2 regions of the Lacisediminihabitans sp. H27-G8 genome follow, and region 2 is predicted to be linked to the other one. Evidence: predicted binding sites of a transcription regulator. Region 2 holds the regulator's gene; the other holds the start of a gene.

Region 1 (16,084 bases), on a different contig from region 2:
TCATGGGGACGCCGCCCACCATTGCGGAGGGCGCTCTCGCGAGAGACGGTGCGAGTCTGCTCATCGCATCGGGCAGATCTGCCCTGCCGGTCACATCGATCGGTGGCGACTATGCCGGGGTGCTCACCGTGCGGGCGGTCACCGACGCCCTGGCCAATGACGACGATGCGTCCACTCTCACCGCGGGGGAACTGAGCGAGCTCATCGACTCCGTTCTGCCCGGGTCGACCCTCGACGGTGCCCTCGACACGGTGCTGGCCACCGCCGACAAAGACGGCGTGCCCGTCGTCGACGATTCAGGGATACTTCGGGGCTGGCTCGACCAGAACGCGGTGCTGCGCGCACTCGCCGGCGAACGTTAGCCTCGCTCGCTCAGGAGCCGCCCAGAGCGGGGTCGAAGGTATGGAGCACATAGTCGAGTTGCTCGGCGGTGAAGGCTCCGGGGTGCCGCACGAGCACTGTGCCCGCCGGATCGAGGATCACCGTGTAGGGCAGCCCGGTGATCTGGAACTCGCCCGCAAGTGTTCCGGACCGGTCCGCCGCCAGTTGGTAGGTGATACCGGCGTGCGCGGCGAAGGCGACCGCGGAACCGGCCGCGTCCGACACGTCGACGCCGATGAATTCCACGGTTCGGCCGTCCTTGACGAACTCGGATTGCAGCTGGGGGAGTTCCTGCACGCAGGCGGTGCACGTACTCGACCAGAAGTTGATCACCTCGTATTTTCCGGCTGTCGGAGCGGTACCGATCCGGGACGACGATGTGCCGAGGGCTGGCAGCTGCGCCGGAGTCGCGCTGTCACCGAGCTGCCCAGAGCCGGTTACCGATGCCGTCACTGCCGGGCCACCGACCGATCCACGTTCGGCCGCAGGGAGAAGGGAGACCGCCAGCTTGGCCATCGCGTGACCGAACAGGGCCGTGCTCGCCGCCCCGGTGCCGAACCCGCCGACCTGGGCTTCGACACCCCTCGGGTCGATGAAGAACAGCTGGGCGCCGTGATCCACCGTGCGGGTCTTCGCATGCAGAGTGATGGGCACGCCGTACTTCTTCGCTACCGATGCAAGGGTCGCCGCGGGGGCCGTGCCGAAGTACCAGTTGCTCGCGGATGCGAGGCCGTGGGCATCGGTCCAGGCCTTCACGGCATCGACCGCGGGATGGTACGGATTCGCATTGACCGATACGAAGGCGACATCCTTCGCACGGGCGCCGAGAGCGTGGTCGGCAGCCGTGACGTCCTGGGCGAGCAGGGTGCAGAGATCCTCGCACTCGTCGTCGTCGAAGCTGAGTACCACCGCGCGCCCGGCGAATTGGGAGAGGCTGAGTGGCTTTCCTCGCTGGTCGGTGAGAGCGAAGTCGGGCATGCGGGTGTGGCTCACGCCGAGGTTCGCGAGTTCGAGCAGGGATGCGGCCGGCCGGCCGATTCCCGCGGGGTCGTCTGCGGCGGATCCGGGCGTCGACGGTGCGACGGGAACCAGTGCGACGACGGCCACGACCACAAGAGCGAGGGCGACCACTCCTCCGATCGTGGCCCAGAGAAGGCCGCGCGGGCCGCCGGCCGGATTCGTGACTCTCGCCTGGTCGTTTTTCATCTGAGCTGTTCTCCCTGGCTGTCGGGGTGCGGATGCCGCCGTGCAGAGAAGGCGGCGATGGCGAAGCCGACGATGACCGTGGCCCCCAGGGCGCAGGCGACCACGAACGGCGCAGTCGATACGGCGTTGCTGACGGCCTGCTGGATCGTGCCGACCGCCAGGGTCTCAGCGGTCACTGCGTGCGGATCGACGAGGTCGGTGACCCAGTAGAAGACCAGATACAGACCCACGGTGGCCTCGAGGACATTCGCGACGACCGGAACGAGTCGGCTTGCTCGCCGCAACCGACGGGTGATTCCCCCACCCGCGCGCACGGTGATCAGGCTCAGACCGGTGACGAGGGTGCCCATGCCCAGCCCGTAGGCCAGGAAGGTAGCGATCCCGGGGAGCAGCCCCAGGCGGGTGAAGCTACCGGCGACTCCGGCGAGGAACAGGGGAAACGCGCAGGTCAGCGAGCCGACGGCATAGGCGACGCCGAAGCCGGCCATCGACACCACCCCCGTGCCCGGGCGAAATCGGACGGCAGGAAGGGAGATCCGCAGTTGCCTGCCACACAGGCCCGCTATCCCGAACGCCGCGAGTGCGGCGCCGAACCCGATCATGAACCAGGGCGCGGCTCCGATGATCCATTGTGCTGCGACCGAGGCGAGCAGTCCGACCGTCGCGAAGACGGCGATGAAACCGAGGGTTACGCTCCCGCCCGCGATGAGGGCCGCTGCCGCGCGCCGCCCCGGTGCCGTGCGGAGATCTCTGCGGGCGAACAGCGCCAGGTAGCCGGGAAGCAGCGGGAAACCACACGGGTTGACCGCCGCGATGAGGCCGAGGGTGAAGGCGTAGACCACCGCGGTGGAACCCGTCACCGGGCATCCCGGCTGGCGAGGGACGAGAGGTATTCGTTGTAGGCGAGTCGTTCGGCATCGCCGTCGGCATCCGCCTTGCGGTTCGCCGTGCGTTCGTGGCGCCGCTCGTGCCCCTGCCATTGGAAGAACAGCACTCCGAGCACGATGAGGGTCGGCAGTTCGGTGAACCCCCACGCGATGCCTCCGCCCAGTGCCTGGTCGGCGAGCGCGCTGATGCCCCAGCTCGGATCCGGGTGTGCATAGAAGCGCACGAGAAGATCCACGGACATCATCACGATCACCCCGAAGAAGGCATGGAAGGGCACCGTGATGACGAGTTCGAAGATCCTCAGCACGGGTGCGCTGAGTCGCCGCATCCCCCGGCTCGCCTGTCGCGGTGACGGATCCACGCCCATGACGCCCCAGAAATAGAGCGCCCCGATGAGCAGGAAGTGGAGGAGCATCACGTTATGGCCCCACATCGAGCCCATCAGAAAGTCGAAGGCCGGCGTGAAATACAGGCCGTAGAGGCTCATCAGGAACAGGGCGACTGTCATGACCGGGTGGGTGAAGAAACCCGCGATTCGAGAGTGCAGAACGCGCAGGATCACCTTTCGCAAGTTGATCCCGCCGCCGTGTTTCGCCGGGAGGGCGCGCAGCAGCAGGGTGACCGGAGCGCCGAGCACGAGGAAGACGGGGGAGAGCATGCTCAGCGTCATGTGCTGCACCATGTGCACGCTGAAGAGTTCCATGCCGTAGCCGTCTATGCCCGTCGCGGTGACGAGCAGAACCGAAACGATTCCGGCCACCCACCAGACGGTGCGCTGCACCGGCCAGGCGATCCCGCGGCGCTGAAGCCGCCAGACCCCGAGAAGATAGAGCGCCAGCAGAGCCGCCATGAGAAGGGGGATGACCGGAATCGGTTGCGGATGCCAGGCCAGAAGCCTGGCGAGCGTTGGCGGCAGCTGCGGCATCCACATCGGGCCGGTCATGTCATCCATGCCCGCCACGTCCACCCTGTTTCTCTTGCAACCGCACAACTATTGCAAGAATACACTCAAGTGCGATGGGTGTTGCCTGAGTGGACAGAAGCCGGGTTCAGGTCGGGTCAGTCCTCGATGGTGATGTCGTCGGGCGACTTGTCCGGGCGCCACCCGCGCCAGGTGGGATGGCGGAGTCGCTCCGTGGCGGTCCATTCTGCGAACTCGACTTCGCCCACGAGCTGGGGGGTCACCCAGTGGGCACCCGCGGAATCTGTCGTCTCGATGTCTGCAAAGGGGCTGGTGGTGCGGGCGAGGGGAGCGAGTCGCTCGAGTACGGCGTCCAGATCCGCATCGCTGAACCCGGTTCCGACCTTCCCGACAAAGCTGAGACGACCATCTTTCGGCACGCCGAGCAGGAGCGCTCCGATCCGACCCGCACGGTTGCCCCGGCCGGAAGTCCAGCCTCCCACGATGACCTCCTGGGTGCGGTGATGCTTGATCTTCACCCAGTTGCGGGATCGCTTACCCGGCAGGTAGCCGCTGTCGCGCTTCTTGGCAACAACGCCCTCGAGGCGCAGCTCGAGGCTGCTGGCGATCGCCGCGTCCTCATCCCCCTCGAAGGCCGGCGGCAGCTGGATCGACGCTCGCGGGGAGAGGTGTTGCTCGAGTGCGGCGCGCCGGGCGTCGTAGGGCTCCTTCAGGAGGGATCGCCCCGCGACGGAGAGCAGGTCGAAGGCCATGAACTGAACCGTCACCGATCTGCGGGCCGCGGCCACCTCCGCCTCCTTGGTCAGCCCCATCCGTCGCTGCAGCAGTCCGAAGTCGGGTCGGCCGGATCGCGAGACGGCGACGATCTCCCCGTCGATCACCGCGTCGCCCTCCACCGCGTCGGCTAGCGCTGCGAGCTCGGGATAGCTCGCAGTCAGGTCGATGCCGTTGCGGCTCGTGAGGGTGACGACGCCGCCACTGACGGAGGCGATGGCGCGGATGCCGTCCCATTTCATCTCGAAGGCCCACTCGTCGTCATCGGACAGGTGTCCGGCAGCGCCCGGTGTCGCGAGCATCGGGCGAATCGTCTGGACTGCCGCGGGCTTCGAGCCGACCACTTTCCGGGAGCGAGCGGGCTTCGGGGCCACGGACGAGGCATCCGCCATCAGGTGGATCAGCCAGTTGTTCTCAGCCCGTCCCGTGCCGCCGGTATGGATGAGTGCGTAGCGGTGCGATCCGTGTTGCTCGCCGTGAAGGGTGGCGATGATCTCCTTGCCCTCACGCCACTTCTCCAGCTCGACGGTTCCGCTGTCCCAGATCGTCACCTCGCCTCCGCCATATTCCCCCGCGGGAATACTGCCCTCGAAGGTGCCGTATTCGAGCGGATGGTCCTCCGTCTGCACGGCGAGATGATTCTGTGCGGAATTCGTGGGAACGCCCTTCGGCAGGGCCCAACTGACGAGCACACCGTCGTGTTCGAGTCGGAAATCCCAGTGGAGCCGGCGAGCGTGATGCTCCTGGATGACGAAACTGTTGCCGGCAGAAGGCGTGGAGTGCTGAGTGGCCACCGGCTCGGGGGTCTTTGTGGCATCTCGCTTGCGGCGGTACTCGGCCAACCGGTCGAGACTTGCTGCGGATGCCTCGAATCGCGACCGGTGCTCCGTGGTGGGCTCGAGTGATTCGAGGTGCCCTGCGACGAGCGCCGCGAGCGGATCGCCGATCGTCTTGAGGCGCGCCTCCACCTCCGAGTATTCGAGCTGCCGAAGGTCTTCCGCCTCCAACTCACTCCAGGTGCGCGGGGCCGCGACGGTGGGGCGGTCCCTGCCGCGGAGCGAATAGGGAGTGATGGTGGTCTTAGCCCCGTTGTTCTGACTCCAGTCGACCAGGACCCTTCCCCGGCGCGTCGACTTCTTCATGTCGCTGACGACAAGCTCGGGGTGGTCTGCCTCGAGGGCACGGGCGAGTTCGTGGGCCACCGCGCTGATGCCGGCCGCATCCTGGGACCCATCGAGCGGGGTATAGAGGTGGATGCCCTTACTTCCGCTCGTGACCGGGATCGCAGGAAGCCCCATGCCGTCGAGAATCGCCTTCGCCAGCCGGGCGACCTCCGCGCACTCGGCCAGCCCGACCCCCTCGCCGGGATCGAGGTCGAGCACGAGGCGATCCGGATTGAGCGGATGCCCGGTGCGGCCGAATCGCCACTGCGGAACATGGATTTCGAGAGCGGCGATCTGACCGAGCCAGGTGAGGGTCGCGAGATCGTTCACGAGCGGATACTCGTTGGAGTGGCTGCTGTGCTCGATCGCGCGGCGTTTCACCCAGGCGGGGGTCGCATCGTCCAGGTTCTTCTGCAAGAACGCTTTCCCGGGATGCGCCGCAGTGCCGACCCCGTCGACCCACCTCTTTCTGGTCGCGGGGCGCTGGGCGGCATGGGCGATCAGGACGTCAGCCACGGCCGCGTAATACGACAGGACATCACGCTTGGTCGTCTGCGTTTGCGGGTAGAGCACCTTGTCGAGGTTGGTGAGGGTGATCCGATGGCCCCCGACCTCCACGACAGTCTTCTGCGGCACCGGGACCCTCCTCCTGCAGTTGCTGGGATTCCATCGTGCATCCTGGGCACGCGGTCAGCCAGTGGTTGACATCGGAGGGGGCTTAACTTCTCGAGTCTCGACGGGGATCATGACGGTATGAGATCCATATGGAAGGGCGCGATCGCCTTCGGGCTGGTCAATGTGCCGGTGAAGGTCTACAGCGCTACCGAGGACCACGACGTGCGGCTCCACCAGGTGCACGACAAGGACGGCGGGCGGATCAAGTACCAGAGGCGATGCGAGATCTGCGGAAAGATCGTGGACTTCGAACACATCGACAAGGCATTCGATGATGATGGCAAGACCGTGATCCTGACGGAGAAGGATCTGCAGGAACTTCCCGAGGAGAAGAGCCGCGAGATCTCTGTCGTCGAGTTCGTGCCCTCCGAACAGCTCGACCCGATCATGTTCGACTGCAGCTACTTCCTCGAGCCCGATGGCCCATCGATCAAGGCGTACGTGTTGTTGAGGCGAACGCTCGAGGCGACCGACCGCACGGCGATCGTGCACTTCGCCCTGCGCCAGAAGACGAGGCTCGGAGCCCTTCGGGTGCGCGGCGACGTGCTCATGCTCCAGTCTCTGCTGTGGGATGACGAGGTGCGCGAAGCCAGCTTTCCGGCGCTGGATGGCTCGGTGCGAGTCTCGTCGAAGGAGCTCGACATGTCCTCGGCATTGGTGGATTCCTTCGCCACCGACTTCTCTCCCGAGAAGTTCACCGACGACTACCAGGAGCAGCTTCGCGAGTTGATCGCCGCAAAGCTCGAGAAGGGCGATGCGATGAGCACCGAAGAGACCTTCGGAGAGCCCGCCCCCGAGGATGAGGGCGGTGAGGTCCTCGACCTGATGACGGCCCTCAAGCAGAGTGTGGCGAAAAATCGTCAGGCTTCCGCTCCCCCAGAGGACAAGGCGGTCGCGAAGAAGCCGACGCGCAAGAGAAGCGCCTGACGGGAAGAGGTGGCTCGACATCGCGTCGAGCCACCTCTTCAGTTGTGGGATGGGGTCGATTTCGGCAATCGGCGCGCAGGCGGCGATCGCTCCGACGCCAGCGGAGTCGATGCCTCTTCGGAACCGTGCTCGTTTTTCCGGTCTTCGGGAGAGTGCCAGCTCACCGACCGGAGATGCCGCAGAAGAACATCAGTCTTCACGGAGGGCTGCGGCGCGTCGTGAACGATTTGTTCGAACTCGAGTTCGACCAGCTCCGGGTCCGCAAGGATGATGCGGAGAAATCGATCGCTCATCGAATCCTTGTCCGCCCGAACGAGACTCGGCATGGAGTGCTCCCTGTCTTGGCCCCTAGGCCGTGATCCGGGTCTCCGCAGTGTTCGCTCCAGAGACGATCTGGATCTTCCGCGGCTTCGCCTTCTCGCTCACGGGCAGGATGACGCTCAATACGCCGTTGTCGTAGTGGGCGCTGATCTTCTCCGGATCGACACCCTCGCCAAGGCTGAACTGGCGCAGGTACGATCCCGAGGGGCGCTCGTGTGCCAACCATTTCGCGCCCTCGGCCGAGCCGGCCGTGCGTTGTGCGCGGATGGTGAGGAGTTGCCCGTCGACATCCACATCGACCGAGCCCGGGTCGATGCCCGGCAAGTCCGCGCTGAGGATGTAGCGGTCACCTTCGCGGTACAGATCGACGGGCATGAATTTCGGGCCGGGTCGGCCACCGAGAAGCATTCCCGCGAGTTGATCCATTTCGCTGAAAGGATCAAAAGACATTGCCATGATGAGGATTCCCCTTTCGTGAAGATGAGTCCGAGTGACTCACTAGCAATTTTTTAACACCGGCAATCTCCGTGATCAAGATTGCATACGCTCAAAATTTCCTGGGAAAGCGGATGCGCTCAACTCGTGAGGTCCTCCGAGAGGGAGGCGCTCAGCAGGATCCCGTCGTGGAGGTAGGACGCGTATCCGCCCGGCACCCGGTTGGCGCGTCGTCCAGAGGTCTCGACATCGATGTCCGGCGAGCTGCGCACGGCGGCGGAGATGGCGGTGAATCGCGCGACCAGGCCGACGTCTTCGTGCACCATCTCTGGCCGGAATCCGCCCGAGCTCAGATAGCTGCGGCCTCGAAAGCCGAGATTCGCACCGTGGACGTGACCCGCGGCGCTCCGTCTCGCGCGAACCCGGGTCCACGCCGTGACGAGATCTTCGGACAGGTCGGTCATCACGGGGGATACGGTGCCGACCACGACATCCGCTCCCGAGTTCGCGAGTCGCAACTGCTCAGCGAGCCACTGCGGAGGCACTGTGGAGTCGGCGTCGGTGTTGGCGATCCAGGCGCGATCGGGATCGACACCCGAGCGCGCCAGCGCGGAGGCAACGCCCACCGAACGCGCCACCCCCACTGACGCGGCATCGATCTCGATCACGTCGACGCGGTCGAAGGATCTCACGAGATCGGCGGTGTCGTCGCTGCAGCTGTCGAGCACGACCACCACGGAGATCCTCACTGCGGCGGCCGAGGAATGGGCACGGAGGTGATCGATCGCGCGCTGGACGGAATGCAGGCACCGGGCGATCAGTGCGGACTCGTTCCGAGCCGGGATCACCACCGCGAGTGCCTCGATCGTCACGGTACGAGCCCTTCGTGCTGGGCGACTGAGCCTGCGTCGGTGCCGTACAGCTCCAGGATGAAGTCGCTCTCCTCGTGCCGGACGGTTCGGAAGAGCGCGGTGGTGGCTCTCATGATCTCGTGTACCTCGTCGCCGCGCAGTGGATAGTCCGAAACGGGATGGCGCCAGTGGCACAACACGATCACCCCTCCCGGAGAGAGGCGGGATGCGGCGGTGGAGAACAGCGCGATCAGGTCGCTCCGGGACAGGTAATACCCCACCTCGCTCACGACGATGAGGTCGAACCGCCCCGGCGGGAAGTCGGTGCTGGCATCGAGCTCGGCGAAGGTGACCTGGGGGAATTCCCGGAGTCGCTCCCGGGCGCGCTCGAGCGCTCCGGCCGCGATATCCACGGCGAGGAGGCTGTCGCAGCGCGGCGCGAGATCCCGCGTGAGCATGCCGATCGAGCATCCGATCTCCAGGCCGCGCCGATACCGGGGGGAGGGAAGGGAGGCGACGGTGATGGATCGCTTGCGCGTCTCGTACCATCGACTCGCGAGACGCCAGGGGTCCGCGCGACGGGCGTAGAGATCCTCGAAGTACGAGGCATCGAGCGAGACTCCGCGACTGTCGATATACACCTCCGTGCGCTGACGGAAATGCTCGAGGAAATCGGCCCGGAGCACCGGAGGCAGCCCGAAAGCGGGCTGGACCTGGGTGTGGAACTCGGCGATCGCACGATTCTTGCGTCCCCGCACCTCCTCGGGCAGTTCGAGCCCGACCATCCGGGGCCAGGGGATCGTCGGGTCTTGGGCTGTGCCCCAGTGCCACATCCAGATCGGGTATTCGAGAAAGTCGAGCCCCGCCGCACTCGCGACCTCCACCGCGACTTCGCCGACGACACGGTGGTCCCGATGACCGTCACCCCGCCAGGGCGCCACCACCAGTGTTCCCGGCGGCATCTCCGCCAGCGCCGTGCGGAGAAGGGCCCCGAGTTCTTCGCGCTTCTCCCGGGCCCGTCCGTCCGGCAGGCCGAGCAGCAGCAGTTGCGCGGCGGGACTGAGGATGTCCAGGGCGGATCGAAGCTCCTCCGCTCGTGCCTGCCGAAGGTCGGTGGCGTGGTCCTCTGGCGTGTGGGTGTGGGATGCCGCTCCGTCCGTGGCGACGATCACCGTGAGCGGGATGCCCCGGTTGTCGGCGATGGCGATGAGACCCCCCGCGCCGAGAGTCTCGTCGTCGGGATGAGCGGCGACGATCACCAGAGCCGAGGCGCTCGAGAGATCGAGCGGGGCGAGCGACCGCAGGCGAGGGTCGTCGCTCCAGCTCTCCGCAGCGGTTCCGGCTTCCGCCGCATCGAAGGTCACCACGGAGCTCCACCACCGGCGAGGATGGCCGATCCGAGTGAGGCCTGGTCGCGCTCGGCGTGATGCTGGCGGATGTACAGCTGGAGATCGGCGACCCGCTTCGCGTGAACCGGGTCGAGGGCGAGGGGGGAGGGGCCGAGAGCGTGGCCGGATCGCAGGATGATGTCTTCGCAGGAGCGCGCGACCGTAGCCCGCACCCGCTTGGCCAGGATCGACGCGGCCTCCCGGGGCGGAACCGGTTCGGCATCCACGATGCTGGCGGCTGCGCTGAGCGAGAGGCGGGCGCTCTCGACCAGCTCATCCACTGCGCCCAGATGGGCGAGCTGAAGCGCGCTGGCATCCGTGAGGGCCAGGGCGTCGAACAGGGAGCGGGCGATGCCGACGGCGCCGCCGAACCAGCAGGCCGCGACACCGATTCCTCCCCACGCGAAGCCGACCCGCTGCAGGTACCACCCGGGAGGGCCCACCGGCTCCGCGGGCACCGCAGTGAACCGCACCGGGCCGCTCGGGATCTCCGCCAGTCCGCGCGCATGCCAGGCACCCGGTTGCACCGTAACCCCCGCGTGGCCGAGGTCGATTGCGAACAGGCGGCGAGCGCCATCCGGACTCGAGGCGGTCACGAGCGCCCGGTCGATTCGGTCGGCGAGGGAGCACCACGGCTTCGTGCCCCGCAGCATCCATCCCGAGTCGGACAGGGTTGCTTCGAGTGGATCCTGGCCGCCTTCGGCCGCGAACACTCCCCAGACCCCGGCCGGCTCGGAGGGGATCTCGAACCCGCTCGCTCTCGCGTCGCGAAGAATGGACTGCGCGTCGAGATGCGGTTCGATCGCTCGTGCCGCGCCGAGATCCGCACAGGCGAGGGTGGCCAACAGCTCCCAGGATTCTCGCGTGTCAGCCATGCCGGCAGTGGATGTCGAGGGGAAGGACCGCGCGAACTCGAGGGCACCGACCACGGTCAGCGGCGAAACGAGAGGCAGGATGCGCCGGGTGCCGTCCAGTTCGACCCACCGGGTGAGGGCGCTGTCGGTCGCATTCACGGCTTCAGCACGACCTTGATGCAGCCGTCCTCTTTTTTCTGGAAGGTCTCGTACATCTCCGGCGCACGGTCGAGGGGCACGGTGTGGGTGACGAGATCGGAGACTCCGAGGGGATCCGCCGGATCCTCCACCAGGGGGATGAGGTCGTCGATCCAGCGGCGCACGTTGCACTGACCCATGCGAAGGGTGAGGCCTTTGTCGAACATCGACTTCATCGGCATGGGGTCGGCCTCGCCGCCGTAGACGCCGCTGAGCGAGACGGTGCCGCCCCGACGCACCAGATCCAACGCCGGGTGCAGCGCCGAGAGGCGATCGACTCCGACCGTGTTCATGGCGGCCCGCGCGATGCCCTTCGGAAGGATGCCGGTTGCGGCCTGGGCGAACGCGGTCAACCCCGCCCCGTGGGCTTCCATCCCGACCGCATCGACCACCGAGTCCGGCCCGCGCCCGGCTGTGCGCTCACGCAACTCCGCAAGCACGGTGTCCGTGAGGTCGAAGGTGGCGATGCCGTGCCGTTCCGCCATCGCGCGGCGTTCCGGAACGGGATCGATCGCCATCACGTCGTAGCCGAGGTGTTTGCCGACCCGGGTGGCGAACTGCCCGACCGGGCCGAGCCCGAAGACGACGAGGGTGCCGCCATCCGGCACAGCCGCGAACTTCACTCCCTGCCAGGCGGTCGGCAGGATGTCGCTGAGGAAGAGATATCGTTCGTCGGGAAGCTCGGTGCCCACCTTCACCGCGTTGTAATCTGCCAGCGGCACCCGCAGCAGCTCGGCCTGTCCGCCGGGCACCTGTCCATAGAGCTTCGTGTAGCCGAACAGCGCTGCGCCCGAGCCCTTGTCCTTCACCTGGGTGGTCTCGCACTGCGACTGGAGTCCGCGTTGGCACATGAAGCACTGACCGCAGGCGATGTTGAAGGTGACCACCACGCGATCGCCGACCCTGAGCGAGGTGACCGCGCTCCCCACCTCCTCGACGATCCCCATCGACTCGTGGCCCAGGATGTCTCCCGTGTCGAGGTAGGGTCCGAACAGTTCGTAGAGGTGCAGGTCCGATCCGCAGATCGCCGTCGAGGTGATCCGCACGATCGCGTCTGTGGGCTGCTGGATTGTGGGGTCGGGGACTACCTCCACCGACACCGATCGCTTGCCCTGGTAGGTGAGTGCCTTCATGAGTAGTTCTCCCGAGTCGACGGACTGTGTTGATCTGAAAGGTACGCGTCGATCTCCTCGGGAGGAGGGGGGTTGACCTCGACGCCGTCCGGGGGCGTACACCGCTCGGGGGCGCTGTCTATGGCTGGTGCGGGGCAGGCGATTACCCCTACCGTGTGGAGGGAAAAGAGAGAGGTGAAGGCATGACGACTCGCGCTGTGCTGTTCGATGTCGACGGCACCCTCGTTGACTCGAACTACCTGCATGTCCGGGCGTGGTCGCACGCATTCGCGCAACTCGGCCAGCCGGTCGATTCCTGGCGGATCCACGCGGGAATCGGAATGGATTCGTCCCTGCTGCTGCGCACACTGCTGGCCGATCGGGCAGCGGAGTGGGGAGACCGTGCCTCAGAGCTCCACGGCCGCTTCTATTCCGAGCTGAGCCGGGAACTGCGGCCGCTCTCCGGTGCGCGCGAACTCATCGCGGAGGTGGCTCGCCGGGGGCACACGGCAGTGCTCGCGACATCCGCGCCGGAAGACGAGTTGGAGATCCTTCGCGAGGCCTTGAAGGTCGACGATTTCATCTCGGTGACGACATCATCCGAAGACGTCGACGTGGCCAAGCCGGCGCCGGATATCGTGCAGATCGCTCTCGAACGCGCCGGTGTCGATGCGTGCGAGGCCGTCTTCGTCGGCGACTCCCTCTGGGATGTCGAGGCCGCGGCGCGAGCGGGGGTGCAGTGCGTCGCCTTGCGATCCGGCGGAACGGGCGCGCTAGAGCTCTTCAACGCGGGGGCGTTCTTCGTGTGGGATGACCCGGCCGAACTCCACGCGCACTACAGCGAGACATTCGAGTGGCGGGAGCACGAGGAGCACGCGTACAGCGAGCGGGCTGCGCAACGGGGCACGGGCCCCGCTTAAGCGTTGAGCACGTAGGTGGTGAGGTCCCTCAGCGTCTGGGCCATGTGGCTGTCCATCGCCTGCCGTGACCGTTCGGGGTCATGCGATGCGAGCGCCTCGACGATATGCCCGTGCTCCGCGATCGCGTTCACCTGGATCTGCGGCACCCGCGAAGTCTGGGTGCGGCGCGCCGCCAGAATTCGCGACAGCGGTTCGAACAGCACGGCGAGGAAGACGTTTCCCGAGGCGTGCAGGATCACATCGTGGAAGGCCAGGTCGGCTTCGACGAAACTGCCGACGTCCCGAGCCTCGTGAGCGGCGCGCATCGCCGCGAGGTGTTCGCGCAGCGAGTCGAGCTCTTCATCCGAGATGCGTTCGGCCGCCAGTTCGGCGGCGCCGGTCTCGAGCATCCGCCTCAGCTCGATGAGTTGGATGGAGGCGGATGCATCGTTCTCGCCCGTGGACGTGGCACGGAGCACGGCCTCCATCGAGGTCCACCGGTTGAATGGGTTGACGAAAGTGCCCCGGCCGCGTTCGATGCGAGCGACTCCCATCGCCTCGAGCGTCTTGACTGCTTCGCGCACGGTCATCCGGCTGACCTCGTGCCTCACGACGAGGTCCTGCTCCCCGGGGAGGGTGGATCCCGGGGCGAATTCGCCGGACACGATACGGGCGAGCAGGTCGTCGGAGATCATGGCAACCAGTGACTGACGAGCCAGCGTGTCCTCCAGAGGTCGATGTGAGAATACCTGAACGGAATTCTACGGGGTTCATCGCACGCCGGCATGGGGAAATATAAGATGTCTGACGAGCTTCGAATCTTAGTCGAAGTGTTCCGGAGTCGTCAGAACTCCCGATGCGAAAGTTGCCAACCATGTCGCAAACTCCTCCCGCCGCATCCGCGGACTCCATCGTCACCGTGCTCGGGCTGGGGGCGATGGGGTTGCCGATGGCTGCCCGACTGTCATCCGAATTCGCGGTTCGCGGCTTCGACATCAACGAGGGACGCCGTGATCTCGCAGCATCGGCGGGGGTCGAGCGCTTCGATTCGGCGCGGTCGGCCTGCACCGGCAGCGGCATCGTGCTGCTGGCTGTGCGCAACGAGGAACAGCTCGTAGAGGTGCTCTTCGGCGCCGAGGGCGTCGCCGCGGTGATGGCTCCGGGTTCGGTGGTGATCCTCACGAGCACGGTCGGCACGGGTGCCATCCCCGTCACTGCGGAGCGGCTCGCCGAAATGGGCATCGGTTTTGTGGATGCACCTCTCTCGGGCGGTCCGGTTCGGGCGCGAGAGGGCGACCTGCTGATCCTGGTGGGTGCCGAACCCGCCGTGCTCGCTCGTGTGCGACCGGTGCTGGAAGCCCTGTCATCGACCCTCACGATCGTCGGCGACGCGCCCGGTGACGGTCAGGCGATGAAGACCGTGAACCAGCTCCTCTGCGGCGTGCACATTGCCGCCGCCGCCGAGGCTCTCGCGCTCGCCGACAGGCTCGGCCTGGATCCGGACAAGGCTCTGCGCGCCCTCGAAGCGGGCGCGGCGGGATCCTTCATGCTCTCCAACCGTGGTCCGCGGATGCTCGAGGCCTATGACGAGGGGGGTGCGGAGGTGCTGAGCCGCCTCGACATCTTCGTCAAGGACATGGGGATCGTCGGCAACGCGGTGCGAGCGGCCGGACTGCCCTCCCCGCTGGCGGCGGCGGCCGAGCAGCTCTACCTCATCGCCCAGGCACAGGGACTCGGCACGGCGGATGATTCAGCCGTGATCCGTGTCATGGCGCCCACGCGCCACTCGAGCTGAGCCGACCGTGCGCACCAGGCTCGATTCACTCGTCACTGCCGTCCACGCCCGCGGTGGCGCAGTTCCCGCCTTCACTTGCTACGACTTCACGACGGCGTTGGCGCTCGTCTCCGCGGCGGAGGACTGCGGCGAGGGCATCATCCTGCTCGTCGCCCCGAAAACGGCCTCTGCGCCATTCGGGGCGCGACTCTTGTCCGCCCTCCGCCAGCTGGCCGATCGCGCGGCCGTTCCGGTGTGCGTGCAACTCGACCACGCCCACGACCTGGACGCCATCGTCGCGGGCGTCGAGGCTGGCGCTGACTGTGTGCTCGCTGATGGCTCATCGAGAGATTTCGACGCAAATGTGCGCTTTGTCGCGACCGTTCGCGCGGCCATCGCAGACCCGGGCGTGGTGATCGAGGCGGAGCTCGGTGGCCTCGCGGGGGATGAAGACCGGGCCTTCGCGGTGGAGGCCGGCGACACCACGTCACCGGGTGCCGTGGCGGAGTTTGTCTCCCGGAGTGGAGCAGAACTGCTGGCCGTCGCGGTCGGAAACGTGCACGGACGCTATTCGGGGGAGCCGCGAATCCGTTGGGACGTGCTTCGCGACATCGCCGCCGTCTCGACGGTCCCGCTCGTATTGCACGGTGCATCCGGGCTGGGCGCGGAGGACCTCACCCGGGCGGTCGGACTCGGCATCGGCAAGATCAACATCAACACGGAACTGCGCACCGGCATACTGCGGACTCTGGAGGACAGCATCACCCCGCTCCGCGCCGACGGGGAGAACCTTGCCGGACTGATCGAGAGTTGGTCGCGGACAACAGAGGAGTTCGCGCGGGCCACGCTGGGGACACTCGCCGGGCGGGAGGCCTAGCCCGTTCGCCAGCCCGCCCGCCTTGCCCTGCCCGTTACGACTGCGAGAAGTCGAAGGTCGCCGGATCGCCACTCGTGCGCAACCCGGCCTCGAGACCGGATATCTGCTGCATCTCGCCCGCGCTGAGTTCGAAGTCGAAGATATCGATGTTCTCGCGGACGCGGTGCGGCGTCACTGTCTTCGGAATCACGATGAATCCCTGCTGCACATGCCAGCGGAGGATGGCCTGAGCCGGGGTCTTCCCGTGTGAGGTGGCGATGGCACGCACCGTCGGGTCATCCACGTCCTTCGCCTGGCCGAGGGGGCTGTAGGCCTCGACGGCGATGCCGCGCTCGAGCGAGGTCGCGGTGAGTGCCGACTGCTGGAAGCTCGGGTGGATCTCGAACTGGTTGACCGCCGGCACGATTGTGCCCTCGTCCCGGACGCGGTCGAGGTGCGG
Region 2 (16,084 bases):
GCCTCCGGCCAGTGTGACGGTCGCCGGAGCGGCCGGCGACAACCTCGTCACCTGGACCTTCCCTGACGCGAGCACCGCCACGAAGTTCCAGGTCATCGTCACGGCCCAGATCACCGATGCCGCCGCGGTCACGAACGGCGATATCGCCTCCAACCTGATGAAGGTGACCTACAAGAACACCGCCGGTTCCGTGTTCCAGTTGCGGGACCTCGCCGACATCACGACCACCAAGCCGCTTCTCGCGCTGGCCAAGGGCATCACTGCGCTCAATGGCACCGCGGTGCCCGGAGCGCCCGTGCACACCCTCACCGTGCAGGGCGGCGACGCGGTCACCTACGCGGTGACCGTGACCAACAGCGGCCAGCAGGATGCTACAAGCGCAGCGGTGCGCGACATCCTGCCGCCCCTCGTCACGTGCGCGGCAGTGTCGACGATCTCCGGCGGCGGCACCTGCGACAGCGGAAACAACCGCATCGACTGGACCATCCCCACGGTGCCTGCCGGCGGAAGTGCGACTGTCACCTATGTCGTCACCACGCCGTCCACCGCGGCGCCCGGCGATGCCTACCCCAACACCGCCGGGGTGCGTACCTTTGAGGGCATCACGAATACGGGTACCCCCTTCACCTACGTGCCCTCGAGCAACATCGACCCGACGCTCGAGCCCCAGGCCAACGCCGATCCCGCAAAGGACACGGCGCAGGCGAATGTCGTGCTGCCGACCATCGTCAAGTCGGGGACCGCCGGTGTCACCGAGGCCGGCAACAGTGCCAGCCAGGCGACCATCGGTGAGATCATCACCTACACGGTGCAGGCCGCGATCCCCCAGGGAACGAGCCTGTACGGCACTGCTTCGGTCACGGATGTCGTAGATAGCCGACTCCAGATCGTCGGCAATCCCACCTACACGATTGCGGGCGGAACGGCGCAGAACGCGACGGTCTCCGGCGCCACCATAACCGCCGACATCCCGACCACCTACGTCAACGCGCCCGGCAGCGGCGACGATCTTGTGGTGCTCACCTTCACGGCACGCGTGAAGGACTCCGGCGGCCCCGTGCGGGGCAACCAGATTCCGAACTCCGCCAGCCTCGGATGGGCCAACGCGGTCGGCACTGCTCGCACCGTGGCCAGTAATATCACCCAGACCCCCATCGTGGAACCGCTCATTACGATTCCCAAGTCGAGCAACGCGGTGGCCGGTCAGGTCGTCGCGGGGCAGGTCGTCACCTACACCCTCACCCTCACCAACAGCGGGGCAGCCAACGTCTCGACCGCCCATGACCTCGTGGTCGTCGACACCGTGCCCGTGGACATCGATCCGCTGGATGCCGGAGGCAATCCCGCCGCGAGCGGAACCCTCCCGGGCGGCGGCGTCTGGGACTCGGCCGCACGCACGATCACCTTCACCCGCAGTTCTCTCGCGCCCGGGGCCACCGACCCGCGCAGCTACCAGGCGAAGGTGCATGACCCCCTGGTGAGCGCGTCATCGATCGTCAACACGGTGACCGCGACCGCGACCTCGCTGGCGGGCACGGATCCCACCGAGCGCACCTCCACCTCCGCGGCGGGGGGTGCCGGATCGGGTTACCAGGCCTCCTCCTCCGTCACGCTCGCAGCTCCGGCGATCGGCCTCACCAAGTCCGCGAGTCCAGCCACACGCACCATCGGCGAGGTCGTGACCTACACGGTCGACGTCACGATCCCCGCCTCCGTCGTCGCATTCGACACCACGGTCATCGACACGTTGCCGAATCGAATTCGTTTCGGCCAACTCGTGAGCTCGACCTGTCTCCCGGCCGGAACCTGCAGCCCTGACATCACCGCGGCCGTGATCGGTGCGCCGACGGCCAGCGACAGGACCATCGGATTCTTCCTCGGTGACCTGAGCCCGGCATCCACCGCCCAGCGCGTCGTTCGCCTGGTCTACACCGGCATCGTCACCCCGGGCGCGGTATCGGGGAACACGCTCACCAACTCGGCCGCGCCGTTCTACAACCGCACGGACAAGATCACCGGCACGCCCACCACCGTGCCGGCGGCCGTCACGTTCGATGCCTCGGGTGTCGCAAAGACCGCGAGCATCGGGGTCGTCGAGCCGACACTGACTATCGACAAGCGAGTCGTCGGCCAGGTCGCCGACACCGACACCCGTCGCGCGAAGCCCGGCCAGACCCTCACCTACACCGTAGCCGTGCGCAACACCGGCACGTCGCCCGCCTTTGCCGTGAAGGTCACCGACACCCCGGACAGCCGGGTCACCGGCTTCACCTCGACACCTCCGGCCGGGGTGGTTGCGACAGATACCGACCCCTCCGACGGCACACTCGGCTGGACCATCGCCGGGCCGATCGCGGTCAATGCGACCGTGACCATCACCTATTCCGTGACGATGCCGGCTCTCACCGCGGCCGACGAGGTCGTGGCGGGTCCCGAGATCGTGAACACGGCGGACATCCCTTCCTACGCCGGTGTGGATCCGGCCCTCCAGCAGCCCGGCATCACCTACCTCGACTACAACAACGTCACCGCGGATGTCGTGAGCGTCGAACTAGACCTCGCATCGATCGCCAAGCACGTCTGGTTCGACGCCAATGGTGACGGCACTCAGAACGCCGGCGAACCCTCGCTCCCCGCAGTGGCCATCACTGTGCTGTACGCCGGTGCCGACGGGGTTTTCGGCACCCCTGACGACGAGTCGCACAGCACCACCACCGACGCCAATGGCGACTATCTGGTGGACCAACTGCCCGGGGGCCTCTACCGGGTGACGGCGGCAACGCCGGTGGGGATGACCCCGAGCTACGATCTCGACGGCGGAACCGCCACCCCGAACGGAGTCTGGCAGGGCGCACTGGCCGAGAATGCCGCGAAGACCGATGTGAACTTCGGCTTCACGGGCACCGGCTCCATCGGCGACCGCGTCTGGTTCGACCAGAATGGCGACACGGCACAGAACCCGGGTGAGCCCGGACTTCCCGGTATCCCGGTGACTGTGGTCTGGGGCGGCCCGGACGGTGACCTGTCGACCACTTCCGACAATGTCTCCTACCCGACGACAACCGGCGCAAACGGCTCTTACCTCGTCTCCAAACTGCCCCCGGGGCCGTACTCGGTGACGCTGGGAACGCTGCCGAGCGGCTACGCGGTCGACGCCGACCCGGTGGGTGGGGCGAGCAATTCGAGCACGCTCACGCTCGCCGCGGGCCATAACAACCTGGTGCAGGATTTCGGCCTCAATGGCGCGGGGTCGATCGGTGACTTCATCTGGCTCGACCGCAATAACGACGGGGTGCAGGATGCCTCCGAGCCCGGCATCGTCGGTGCCGGGGTCTCGCTGACCTGGTTCGGCGTCGATGGCGTTGCGGGCGGTGGCGATGACGCGACCTTCACTGCGACGACAGATGCCACAGGCAAGTACCTCTTCACCGGTTTGCTTCCCGGCGAATACTCGGTCGCGGTGACCGGCGGACTGCCTCTTGCCGCTGCGAACTCCTACGACCGTGACGGCAATAAGAATTCGGTCACTCCCGTCACGCTTGCCGCCGGCCAGGCCGACCTCGGCGTCGATTTCGGCTACAACGCGACCTCCATCATCGGGGATCGGGTGTGGTGGGATGTCAACCGCGACGGCGTGCAGGACCCGACAGAACCGGGCATTCCTGGCGTGGGCATCCGCGTGACCTACCTCGGCCCAGATGGAGTGCCGGGCGGCGGTGACGACCTGGTCTTCACCACGGCCACCGACTCGACCGGCGCCTGGAGCGTCACTCAGATTCCGGATGGCAAGTTCATCGTGTCGGTGATCAGCGGCGTCCCGGCGGGCTTCTCGCCGACCTTCGACGCGGACAGCGGCACAACCTCGCCCGACCAGACCTCGGCACTCACCCTCGTCGGCAGTGACCTGAACCAGGACTTCGGCTATGCCGGCACCGGCAGCATCGGTGACACGGTGTGGCTCGATCTCAACGGCGATGGCGTGCAGGACGCGAATGAGCCCGGCCTGCCCGGCTTCACGGCGACGCTCGTCTGGTTCGGGCCGGACGGGGTGCGAGGAGGCGGCGATGATGTCACCTTCACCACGACGACCGACGCGGTCGGCAATTACCTGTTCCCGGGTCTGCCGGCCGGAGAGTTCGCGGTCTCCGTGACCGCACCCTCTTCCAGCCCGGGACTCGTGCCCACCTATGACCTCGATGGGGGCACGGACTCGACAACCCGGGTCACGCTTCCCGCGGCGACGGCTTTCTCCACGGCAGACTTCGGATTCATCGGCTCCGCTTCGATCGGCGACACGGTGTGGCTCGACCAGAACGGCGACGGCGCGAAGGATGCCGGGGAACCCGGACTCGCCGGGGTCGTCGCCACGCTTCGCTGGGCGGGACCGGACGGCGTGCTCGGCAACGCCGACGACGTGATCTCGACCACCACGACGGACTCGGCCGGGCACTATCGATTCGACCGACTGCCCGGTGGAATCTTCACCGTGACCTTGTCGAACCTGCCTGCCGGACTCACCCCCACCGCTGATCCAGACGGAGGGGCCGACAGCAGTTCGCAGCTGACGCTCGTCGGCGGCACGAGCAACCTCGAGCAGGACTTCGGCTACGTCGGCGATGCGGGGGTCGGCGACCTGCTGTGGCTGGACGTCAACCATGACGGGATCCGAGACGGGAATGAGCCCGGCATCCCGGGCATTCTCATCACCGTGCGTTCGGCGGGCGCGGATGGCGTCTTCGACACCGCCGACGACATCGTCGTCAAGCAGCGAACGGATGCCGCAGGCACCTACCTCGTCGCGGGGCTCCCGGCGGGCGATGTGCGGGTCTCCTATGACCCAACGGAACTCCCGCTCGGCTACGTGCCATCATCCGACCTCGATGGCGCTGATGCCTTCAGCACAGTGGCCACCCTCACAGCCGGGGCGACGCGCCTCGACGTCGACTTCGTCGTGATCGGCAGCGCAACACTCGGTGGCACCGTCTTCAACGATCAGAACGGCAACGGAACTCGCAGCGGAGGCGAGCCGGGCATCTCGGGCGTCGGCGTCGTCATCGTCTGGAGTGGATCTGCAGGGGACGTCACGGTGCGAGTGACCACGGACGCGAACGGCAATTGGCAGCTGCCGTCGCTTCCGTCGGGCGACTACACCGTGACGCTTGATCCGGCGACGTTCCCGCCGGGCTTCCGCCCGACCACCACCACGACCTCGTCGGTGAACCTTCCGCCCTTCGGTGTGCGGACCGTGGTCAACGGCCTCACCACCCAATCGCTCGCGGCCACTGGCGGCGCACCCGTGGTGGCGGGTGTGCTGGCACTCCTTCTGCTTCTGGGCGGCGCACTCGCGCTGACCATCGCGCGCATCCGTCGGCGGCAAGCCTGAAGAGGGGGAGCCAGAGGAGGGCCGCCACGGGGCTTCAGTAGAGCTCCGCGACGGCCTCCGCATACAACACCTCGGCATCGCAATCGAGGCCATGGCGTGCGAACCAGTCACACACGTTGACGCAGTCTCGCAGCAACAGGACCATCCCATTGGGGTTGCTCACCACCTCCACGAGTTGTGGAAGGTCGATTGCGATGACCCGCCCATGGTGCACGAGCAGGTTGTACGGCGACAGGTCACCGTGCGCACTGCCGGCGCGGGCGAAGCCGAGCAGGATCTGCCGCACCTGCGCGAAATAGTCTGCGATATGGTCGGCGGATGCCCGTACCTGCGCCAACCGGGGGGCCGCCTGCGTGCCATCGCCCACGAACTCCATCAGTAGCTCCGTGCCGAGCACCTGTACCGGGTAGGGCACGGCGACTCCGCGCTCGTACATGGTGCAGAGCGCCTCGAACTCGGCATTCACCCAAGCTCCCGCAGCGACCGACCGCCCATACGTGGAGCCGCGGGCGACCGCGCGGGTGTCGCGGGAACGCCGCATCCCTCTCCCCTCCCGGTATTGCGAAGAGCGGTGGAAGTCGCTCGTCTCGGGGCCGCGATACCGCTTGGCGGCGAGGATGCTCGAGCGGTCGGAGCCCGGCACTGCACGCTCGATGAGGAAGACGTCGGCCTCCTTGCCGCTCTTGACGATGCCAAGCTCGGTTTCGAAGGCGCCGGTCTCGACGACGACCCACTCCGGAAACGGCCGGGGGCCGCGTTGGCTGGGGACGGTTGAGAACCAGGTGGACCAACGTTGGCCCTCACCCGGTTCGAGTTCGGAGAAAGACGGGACAGAAAAAGACGGTGATTCGGATGACACGAGAGAACTCCTGAAGATGGAGGCCACTCAGCCGGGCTGTTTAGGCGGAGGCCTCGAGGGAAGGGGGAACGGGGCAGGGCACGGTGACCGTGGTCATGGCGGTTCCTCCTCTCGGCTCTCGTGCGCGGAAAGCAGGGTGCCAGCTTGGCGCAGATCGCTCGAAACTGACAGTTGAGCCGGATCGACTCAAGTTTTGCAGATTCGACTTGACAAAGTTATCCACAGGTTTCAAACTTGAGTACGTGGGACTCAAGTCTCGCCCCAGATCTAGAAGTAGACCTCAAGAAGCACCGCACACACAAGGAGAAAGAGCATATGGCTCGAGCAGTAGGTATCGACCTCGGAACCACGAACTCCGTCGTCTCGGTTCTCGAAGGTGGAGAACCCACCGTCATCACGAACGCCGAAGGATTCCGTACGACGCCGTCCGTCGTCGCATTCACCAAGGATGGCGAGGTGCTCGTCGGTGAGACCGCGAAGCGCCAGAACGTCACCAACGTCGACCGCACCATCTCGTCGGTCAAGCGCCACATGGGCACCGACTGGACCGTCGACATCGATGGCAAGAAGTACACCCCGCAGGAGATCTCCGCGCGCATCCTCGCCAAGCTCAAGCGCGACGCCGAGCAGTACCTGGGAGAGGCCGTGACCGACGCCGTCGTGACCGTGCCCGCCTACTTCAACGACGCCGAGCGCCAGGCCACCAAGGAGGCCGGTGAGATCGCCGGACTCAACGTGCTGCGCATCATCAACGAGCCCACCGCGGCCGCCCTCGCCTACGGCCTCGACAAGGGCAAGGAAGACGAGCTCATCCTGGTCTTCGACCTCGGAGGCGGAACCTTCGACGTCTCGCTGCTCGAAGTGGGCAAGGACGACGACTTCTCTACCATCCAGGTGCGCTCCACCTCCGGTGACAACCGCCTCGGTGGAGACGACTGGGACCAGCGCGTCGTCGACTACCTGATCAAGCGCTTCAAGGACTCGACCGGTGTCGATGTCTCCGGCGACAAGATCGCCAAGCAGCGCCTCAAGGAGGCCTCGGAGCAGGCGAAGAAGGAACTCTCGAGCTCCATGAGCACGAGCATCCAGCTGCCCTACCTCTCCCTCACCGAGAACGGCCCGGCCAACCTCGACGAGACGCTCACCCGCGCCAAGTTCGAGGAGCTGACCGCAGACCTGCTCGAGCGCACCCGCAAGCCCTTCACCGACGTCATCAAAGAGGCCGGGATCAAGGTCGCGGATGTCGCGCACGTCGTGCTCGTCGGTGGATCGACCCGCATGCCCGCCGTCGTCGAGCTCGTCAAGAAGCTCACCGGTGGCAAGGACCCGAACAAGGGCGTCAACCCGGATGAGGTGGTCGCCGTCGGCGCCGCCCTCCAGGCCGGCGTGCTGAAGGGTGAGCGCAAGGACGTGCTTCTCATCGACGTCACCCCCCTGAGCCTCGGTATCGAGACCAAGGGTGGCATCATGACCAAGCTCATCGAGCGCAACACGGCCATCCCCACCAAGCGCAGTGAGACCTTCACCACCGCCGACGACAACCAGCCGTCCGTAGCGATCCAGGTGTTCCAGGGCGAGCGCGAGTTCACCCGCGACAACAAGAACCTCGGAACCTTCGAGCTGCAGGGCATCGCACCGGCGCCCCGCGGTATCCCGCAGGTCGAGGTGACTTTCGACATCGACGCCAACGGCATCGTGCACGTGTCCGCAAAGGACAAGGGCACCGGCAAGGAGCAGTCGATGACGATCACCGGTGGCTCCTCGCTGTCGAAGGACGACATCGAGCGCATGGTGCGCGAGGCCGAGGAGCACGCCGCGGAGGACAAGGAACGCCGCGCGACCGCCGAGACCCGTAACACCGCCGAGCAGCTCGCGTACTCCACCGACAAGCTCATCAAAGACAACGCCGACAAGCTTCCGGATGACGTCAAGTCAGACGTGCAGGCCGATGTCGACGCCCTCAAGAGCGCCCTCGCCGGAGAAGACGAGACGGCCGTGAAGACCGCCTTCGACAAGCTCAGCGAGAGCCAGCAGAAGCTGGGCGAGGCGATCTACTCCCAGGAGCAGGCCGCCGCCTCGGCGGAAGGAGCCGCGGAGGGCGAGCAGGCACCGGCCGCTGACGACGAGGACATTGTGGATGCCGAGGTCGTCGAAGACGAGCCCGACGCCGACAAGCCGGACTCCTCCAAGCCCAAGGGCAAGAAGTAGCGCTGATGGCAGCCAACAAGAATCCGAAGCCCGGCAAGGGCAAGGGCGATCCGGAGGAGCCGGACAGCGGCGCCTCCGAGGGCTTCGAGGGACCGGATGTCGAGACCTCGTTCACCGACGACGATCTCGCCTTCCTGTCCGGAGACACCGACGCCGGTGCGAAGGGTGCCGCGGCGCAGGGTAGTGAAAAGGACCCGGCCGCCGAGATCCTGGACGATCTCAAGCGCGTGCAGGCCGAATTCGCCAACTACCGCAAGCGCGTCGAGCGTGACCGGGAAGCGAACCGGGAGGCGAACATCGCCGAAGTGGTGAAGTCGCTGCTCCCCGTGTTCGACGACCTGTCGCTCGCGGAAGCGCACGGCGACCTCGCCGAGGGGCCGATGGTGGTGATCGTGGCCAAGTTGCGGGCGAGCCTCGAGAAGTTCGGGCTCACCGTGGTCGGCGAGAAGGGCGACGTGTTCGATCCTCACCAGCACGAGGCGCTCGTGCAGTTGCCGACTCCGGGAGTGACGGTCAACACCGTCGCCGACGTGATCGCGCCGGGCTACAAGCTCGGCGACCGCCTGCTGCGCCCCGCAAAGGTGGCAGTCGCGGTTCCCGCAGAATAGAACCACAACCCCTGCTGATCGAGTAGGGAGCTCCAGCGACCGTGTCGAGATCCACCGGGTTTCGACACGGCCGCGGGCGGCCTACTCAACCAGCAACCCCGTATGAAAGGAGGCGCCTGTGGCCAGCCAGGATTGGTTCGACAAGGACTTCTACGCCGTTCTCGGCGTCTCCAAAGATGTCACCGCGGCTGACCTCAAGAAGGCCTACCGCAAGCTCGCCCGCAAGTACCACCCGGACTCCAACCCGGGGAACGCCGCGGCCGAGTCGAAGTTCAAGGAGATCAGCGAGGCCAACTCGGTGCTCTCCGATGCTGAACAACGCAAGGAATACGACCAGATGCGGGCCATGGGCCCCGGTCGCGCGCGCTTCACCTCCGGGGCGCCCGGCCAGAGTGCGGGCTTCGAGGACGTCTTCGGCGGCATGTTCGGCCAGGGCGGCGGCCAGCGGTCCGGCGGCTCCGGCGGGTTCGACGACATCTTCAGCGGCATGTTCGGCCAGGGTGGCTTCGGCCAGTCCTCCGGCGGTTTCCGCGGAGCCGGCGGTCCGACGAAGGGCCGCGACCAGACCGCGGGCACCACTCTCGACTTCCTCACCGCCATCAATGGCGACACGGTGAAGCTTCAGCCCGCAGAGGGCAAGCCGATCAGCGTCAAGATCCCGGCCGGCGTGAGCGACGGGCAGAAGATCCGCCTCAAGGGCAAGGGCGAGCCGAGCTACGACGGCGGGCCCGCGGGTGACCTGACCCTGACGGTGACCGTGCGGCGGCATCCCGTCTTCGAACGCGACGGACTCAACCTGCGGGTCGATGTGCCCGTCACCTTCACCGAGGCGACCCTCGGTGCGACCATCGAAGTGCCGACTCTCGGCGGCGACCCGGTCAAACTACGGGTAGCGGCGGGAACACCATCCGGGCGCGTGCTTCGCGTCAAGGGGCGCGGAGTCGCCACCGACAAGGGCGTCGGCGATCTGCTGGCGACCGTGCAGGTGGCCGTGCCATCTCACCTGACCACGGATGCCCGCGAGGCTCTCGAGAAATTCGCCTCCCTGCAGCCCGACGAGAACCCCCGCGCCGACCTGATCGCCAAGTCGCGGGTCTGAGCGGAGAGGCACAGCAATGGAAGCGACCGATCCCGTCTTCGCGATCGCGATCGCGGCCGAACTCGCGGGGATGCACCCGCAGACGCTGCGCCAGTACGACCGTCTCGAGCTCGTGATCCCCCAGCGCACCTCAGGGCAGTCGCGCCGTTATTCGATGCGGGACGTCATGCAGCTGCGCGAGATCGCGCGCCTCGGAACCGAGGGAGTGAGTCTCGAGGGCATCAAGCGGATCCTGCAGCTCGAGAACCAGGTCGCGGCCCTCTCGGATCGCGTTCGCGAACTCGAGCATGCGCTCGCCGACGAACTCCTCTCGCGCCCGGGCAGCCGGGTCTTCGCGGGTGGGGGAACCGGTGAAGTCGTCTCGCTGCGGGCGGGAACCCGCGCGCAGCGCAACACCCAACTCGTGGTCTGGCGACCACTCGACCACGATTGAGAATCCGACGATGACTGTCTCGCCACCGCCCGGCTACGCCGCTCAGCCCCCCGCGCCTCGCGCGGTGCGACCGCCCCTGACCCCCCGCGCGAAACGCGGCGCCGCCCTCGCGGGAGCCGTGGGCTTCGTCGTGCTCAGCATCGGCTACGCGCTGGTCGCGCTCTGCCTCGGGATCGCCCTGTTGGCGGTCTTCATCGGGCTGATCGTGCGCGCGGCGCGCTCGTCGACGACCGAGTGGTACTCCGGCCTCGTCCGAGTGCTCGCCGGGCTGGATCTCCGCCCGTTCGTCGTGCCGCTCATTCTCGTCGGCATCCTGGGTGTCGTGCTGATGGTGGTGGCGATCGTGGTGAGCGGTCGCGTGCTCTCGGCGCACCAGGTGCGGCGACCCTGGGCGGTCACCTGGGCCGGCGTCGGCGTCGGGATCGTGGCATCCTGGGTCGTCTCGGGGATCGGCGGGATCTTCACGAGGGTCGGTCTCGGCGGTCTCGACTGGAACTCGTCGTCGGCCGGATCCTCGCTGGTGACCGTACTGGCGGTCTCGGGCATACTCTCCGTGGCGCTCAACGCCGTGGTCGGCTGGTTGAGCTGGTGGTGGATGGCGCACGCGATGCGTCCCGCCGCCGCCATCCCCGGTGCCGCTGTGACGGGTTCTCATGCCTGACGTCGACCTGGAGAGCCTGCGCCGCTGGCCGGACGTCGAGGCTCCCAACCTGTTCGCAGTGGACGCCAGCGACCGGCTGATTCTCGACGAGGCATCCGACGCCATCGCCGCGGCACCCGGCGGCACCGTTGTGGTGATCAACGACCACTACGGTGCGCTCGCCATCGGCGCCGCAGCGAACCTGGGAGCCACCGCGGTGCGGGTGTTCCAGGATGCCCTCGTGGGAGAGGCAGCCCTTGCCGCCAATGCGCGGGGGGTCACCGAGGAGCTCAGCAGCCTGCCGCTCGGGCGTGAGTTGCTCTCGGGTGCGACGGTGGTGCTGCTGCAGGTGCCGCGCTCGCTCGCCGAACTCGATGAGATCGCCGGAGAGATCGCGCGCTGGGCGGATCCCTCCGTCATCGTCTTCGCCGGCGGTCGCATCAAACACCTCTCGCTGACGATGAACGCGGTGCTCACGAAACACTTCGGCAGGCTGGATGTCTCCCTCGCGCGCCAGAAGTCACGGGTGCTCATCGCCAGGGAGCCTCTCGCCGCGTCGAGCGAATTCCCGGTGCGGGAGTACAACGACGAGCTCGGCCTCTGGGTGTGCGCTCACGGCGCTGTCTTCGCCGGCCCGAAACTCGACCTCGGCACGCGGTTGCTCCTCTCCGTGCTCGACGGAGCGCTCGCGGATGCGACCACCGCCATCGATCTCGGCAGCGGCACCGGAATCCTTGCGGCGATGCTCGCGAAATCGCGACCCTCCCTCTCCGTGATCGCCACCGACCAGTCCGCAGCGGCAGTGGCATCCTCTCTGGCCACCGTGCAGGCGAACGAGCTCGCCGACCGTGTCACCGTGCTGCGCGATGACGGCCTGAAATCGCAGCCCGACGCGAGCGCCGATCTCATCGTGCTCAACCCGCCGTTCCATGTGGGCGCGACCGTGCATACCGGCCTCGCCGACCGCCTGTTCCGGGACGCCGCGCGCGTGCTCCGCCCCGGCGGAGAGCTCTGGACGGTCTACAACTCGCACCTCGCCTACCGGCCGACCCTCGAGTCGGTGATCGGTTCCACCCGTGAGGTGGTGCGCAACACCAAGTTCACGGTCACGTCGTCCCGGCGACGCGTGACCGTGTCCGCTGAAAACAGCGCGGGTCGCTCCGACCCGCGCACAGAAAGGTAACGCGAATGGCCAACCTCCAGGGCGCTCCCGCCACCGACGAAGAGCAGCAGACCGCTCTCGAGAAGTACGGTGTCGACCTCACGGCGATCGCGCGCACCGGCAAGCTCGATCCGGTGATCGGTCGGGATGCCGAGATCCGCCGCGTAAGCCAGGTACTCACCCGCCGCACCAAGAACAACCCGGTTCTGATCGGCGAACCGGGCGTGGGCAAGACCGCGGTGGTCGAGGGGCTCGCCCAGCGCATTGTGGCCGGCGACGTCGCCGATTCGCTCAAGGGCAAGAAGCTCGTCTCGCTCGACCTCGCCGCCCTCGTGGCCGGGGCCAAGTACCGCGGCGAGTTCGAGGAACGGCTCAAGGCCGTGCTCAAGGAGATCAACGACGCCGATGGCGAGATCATCACCTTCGTCGACGAACTGCACACGCTCATGGGAGCGGGAGGCGGAGAGGGGTCCGTCGCGGCCTCCAACATGCTGAAGCCGATGCTCGCGCGCGGTGAACTGCGCCTCATCGGTGCCACCACCCTCGACGAATACCGCGAGTACATCGAGAAGGATGCCGCGCTCGAGCGCCGTTTCCAGCAGGTGTTCGTGGGCGAGCCCTCGGTCGAAGACACCATCGCCATCCTGCGCGGGCTCAAGGAACGCTATGAGGCGCACCACAAGGTGGCCATCGCCGACACCGCCCTCGTGGCCGCGGCATCCCTCAGCAATCGCTACATCAGCGGACGTCAGCTTCCTGACAAGGCAATCGACCTCGTGGATGAGGCGGCCAGCCGGCTCAAGATGGAGATCGACTCCTCCCCGGTGGAGATCGATCAACTCAAGAGGGCCATCGATCGCATGAAGCTCGAAGAACTCGCTCTCAAGAAGGAGAAGGATGCCGCCTCGAAGGCGCGCCTGCAGAAACTCCGCGACGAGATGGCCGAGATGCAGAAGAAGCTCGACGGGCTCAACGCGCGCTGGACCGCGGAGAAGGCTTCGCTCCAGGGCGTCGGTGACCTGAGGATGCGTCTCAACGATGCGCGTATCGAACTCGACCGTGCCATGCGCGAGGGCCGCTACGAAGACGCCTCACGCCTCGACTACGAAGTGATCAAGAAGATCGAGCGCGACATCGCCGCGGCCGAATCCATGGAGACCACCGGGCCGCGCATGGTGAACGAGCAGGTGACCGAGGAAGACATCGCAGCCGTCGTCGCAGCCTGGACCGGCATCCCGGTCGGCCGCCTCATGCAGGGCGAGACGGACAAACTGCTCAATCTCGAGAATGAACTGGGCAAGCGGCTGGTCGGCCAGAAGCCCGCGGTCCGCGCGGTGGCGGACGCGGTGCGACGATCACGCGCGGGAATCGCCGACACGGATCGGCCGACCGGCTCTTTCCTGTTCCTCGGTCCCACCGGCGTCGGCAAGACCGAGCTCGCCAAGGCGCTCGCAGAGTTCCTCTTCGATGACGAAAAGGCGATGGTGCGCATCGACATGAGCGAGTACAGCGAGCGACACTCCGTCGCGCGCCTCCTCGGTGCCCCTCCCGGGTACATCGGCTACGAACAGGGCGGCCAGCTCACCGAAGCTGTGCGCCGGCGCCCCTACTCGGTGGTGCTGCTCGACGAGGTGGAGAAGGCGCACAGCGGAGTGTTCGATGTGCTGCTCCAGGTGCTCGACGACGGCCGGCTCACCGACGGCCAGGGCCGCACGGTGGATTTCCGCAACGTGATCCTCATCCTCACCTCCAACCTGGGAAGCCAATACCTGGTCGACCCCACGCTCAGTGCTGACGCGAAGGAGGACGCCGTCAACGCGATGGTGCGCCAGGCCTTCAAGCCCGAGTTCCTCAACCGTCTCGACGACATCGTGATCTTCAGCGCGCTGTCGAAGGACGACCTCGCCCAGATCGTGGAGCTCTACATCGACCGGTTGACCCGGCGCCTGCAGGATCGCCGACTCGACCTCGCGGTGACTCCGGATGCGCGCAGCTGGCTCGCCGAGCGCGGGTACGACCCGATCTACGGCGCACGACCGCTTCGCCGGTTGATGCAGCACGAGATCGACGACAAGCTCGCCACCGCGCTGCTCAGTGGGGAGATCCGCGATGGCGACATCGTGATCGTGGACCTCGACTCCGACAACGACACGCTCAGTATCCGCAAGGGGGAAGCGCCGGCCGAGTAGCCGGCCCGCCGGGTGTCCGACCCCGAGCGTCATCGAACACCCAGCCATCCAAATAAGCTGGAGGCATGCGTGCAACACTGATCCACGGCGAGCGGGACATCCGACTCGAAGACGTGGCCGACCCCCAGCTCATCACCGGTACCGACGCGATCGTCAAGGTCGTCGCGGCCTGCGTCTGCGGCTCCGACCTCTGGCCCTACCGGGGGGTCACCCCCACCAAGCATCCTCACCGCATCGGACACGAGTTCGTCGGAGTCGTCACGGAGATCGGCGAGGGCGTGTCGAAGATCCGTGTCGGCGACTTCGTGATCGCCCCGTTCTACCACTGCGACATGACCTGCGTGAACTGCCTCAACGGGGTGAGCACCTCCTGTCTCGCCGGCGGCTGGTGGGGCGCGGATGACCGCAACGGAGACTTCGTCGATGGAGCCCAGGGCGAGTTCGTGCGGGTGCCGAACGCGGACGGCACGCTCGTCGCCACGCCTGAGCAGCCCAGCCCCGAGCAGATCCCCGGACTCCTCACCCTCGCCGACGTCATGGGCACGGGACATCACGCGGCCTTCTCCGCCGGTGTCGCGGCGGGTGACTCCGTCGTGGTGGTGGGAGACGGCGCGGTCGGCCTCTGCGCGATCATCGCGGCCAAGCGACTCGGCGCAACCCGCATCATCGCTATGTCGCGCCATGCCGACCGGCAGGCGCTCGCGACCGAGTTCGGCGCCACCGACATCGTCGAGGAACGTGGCGACGAGGGGGTCGCTCGCGTCAAGGAGCTGCTCGGCGGCATCGGGGCCGACCGCGTTCTCGAATGCGTCGGCACCAAGGAATCGATGGACCAGGCGATCCGCTCTGCCCGCCCCGGAGGCAAGGTCGGCTACGTCGGCGTGCCGAACGGCGGATCCGAGCTGCCGATCCGCTCGCTCTTCGGCGCGAACATCGGCGTCGCCGGCGGAGTAGCTCCGGTGCGCAACTACATCGAGGAGCTGCTGCCGGAGGTGCTCTCCGGAGCGATCGCCCCCGGACGTGTCTTCGACCTCGAACTGCCGCTCGGCGAGGTCGCCGAGGCCTACGACGCCATGGATGACCGTCGCGCGGTGAAGGTGCTGCTGCGCCCGTAGTCCGCACTCGGTGGTCGAGTAGCGAGCGCTAGCGAGGGTATCGAGACCGGCGAGTGGTCTCGATACGCGCCCTTGAGGGCGCTACTCGACCGGCGGGCTAGGCGCCGAGCTCCTCCACGATCGCGGCGACGAAGGCGTCGACATCCGCTTCCGTCGTGTCGAATGCGGTCATCCAGCGCACCTCGTTCGCGGCCCGATCCCAGTCGTAGAAGCGGAACTTCTGCTTCAGCCGGTCGGATGATTCGTTCGGAAGCACCGCGAATACCGCGTTGGCGGTCGTCTCCTGGCTGAACGAGAGGTTGCTCACGCGGCCGTCGGCGATCGCGTCCTCGAGAGAGCGACGCAGGTGGGCGGCCATCACATTGGCGTGTCTCGCCGAGCGGCGGTA

Evidence for each region. The regulator HspR, encoded in region 2, represses chaperone genes until heat shock. The targets are predictions, from matches to a motif close to AAGTTGAGTCNNNNNGACTCAACTT.
Region 1: the regulator HspR is predicted to act here: its motif matches at 7,735-7,759, upstream of VLI63_RS13935 (Hsp20/alpha crystallin family protein).

The regions. Positions count from the first base shown of each region.
Region 1 covers NZ_JAYLVL010000004.1:196,907-212,990, forward strand. Annotated here, with positions in the region: gene VLI63_RS13900 (chloride channel protein) at 1-362, shown strand, start outside; gene VLI63_RS13905 (redoxin domain-containing protein) at 373-1,587, opposite strand; gene VLI63_RS13910 (cytochrome c biogenesis CcdA family protein) at 1,584-2,447, opposite strand; gene VLI63_RS13915 (cytochrome c oxidase assembly protein) at 2,444-3,427, opposite strand; gene VLI63_RS13920 (ATP-dependent DNA ligase) at 3,535-5,970, opposite strand; gene VLI63_RS13925 (Ku protein) at 6,088-6,936, shown strand; gene VLI63_RS13930 (hypothetical protein) at 6,975-7,229, opposite strand; gene VLI63_RS13935 (Hsp20/alpha crystallin family protein) at 7,285-7,713, opposite strand; gene VLI63_RS13940 (glycosyltransferase) at 7,833-8,564, opposite strand; gene VLI63_RS13945 (PIG-L family deacetylase) at 8,561-9,907, opposite strand; gene VLI63_RS13950 (acyl-CoA dehydrogenase) at 9,904-10,944, opposite strand; gene VLI63_RS13955 (zinc-dependent alcohol dehydrogenase) at 10,941-12,116, opposite strand; gene VLI63_RS13960 (HAD family hydrolase) at 12,299-13,015, shown strand; gene VLI63_RS13965 (FadR/GntR family transcriptional regulator) at 13,012-13,713, opposite strand; gene VLI63_RS13970 (NAD(P)-dependent oxidoreductase) at 13,869-14,789, shown strand; gene VLI63_RS13975 (class II fructose-bisphosphate aldolase) at 14,797-15,645, shown strand; gene VLI63_RS13980 (aldo/keto reductase) at 15,680-16,084, opposite strand, start outside.
Region 2 covers NZ_JAYLVL010000002.1:466,425-482,508, reverse strand. Annotated here, with positions in the region: gene VLI63_RS06980 (SdrD B-like domain-containing protein) at 1-5,383, shown strand, start outside; gene VLI63_RS06975 (serine protein kinase RIO) at 5,418-6,242, opposite strand; gene dnaK (molecular chaperone DnaK) at 6,558-8,450, shown strand; gene VLI63_RS06965 (nucleotide exchange factor GrpE) at 8,456-9,058, shown strand; gene VLI63_RS06960 (DnaJ C-terminal domain-containing protein) at 9,177-10,157, shown strand; gene VLI63_RS06955 (heat shock protein transcriptional repressor HspR) at 10,174-10,590, shown strand; gene VLI63_RS06950 (hypothetical protein) at 10,601-11,251, shown strand; gene VLI63_RS06945 (class I SAM-dependent methyltransferase) at 11,244-12,413, shown strand; gene VLI63_RS06940 (ATP-dependent Clp protease ATP-binding subunit) at 12,419-14,581, shown strand; gene VLI63_RS06935 (zinc-dependent alcohol dehydrogenase family protein) at 14,647-15,696, shown strand; gene VLI63_RS06930 (threonine aldolase family protein) at 15,794-16,084, opposite strand, start outside.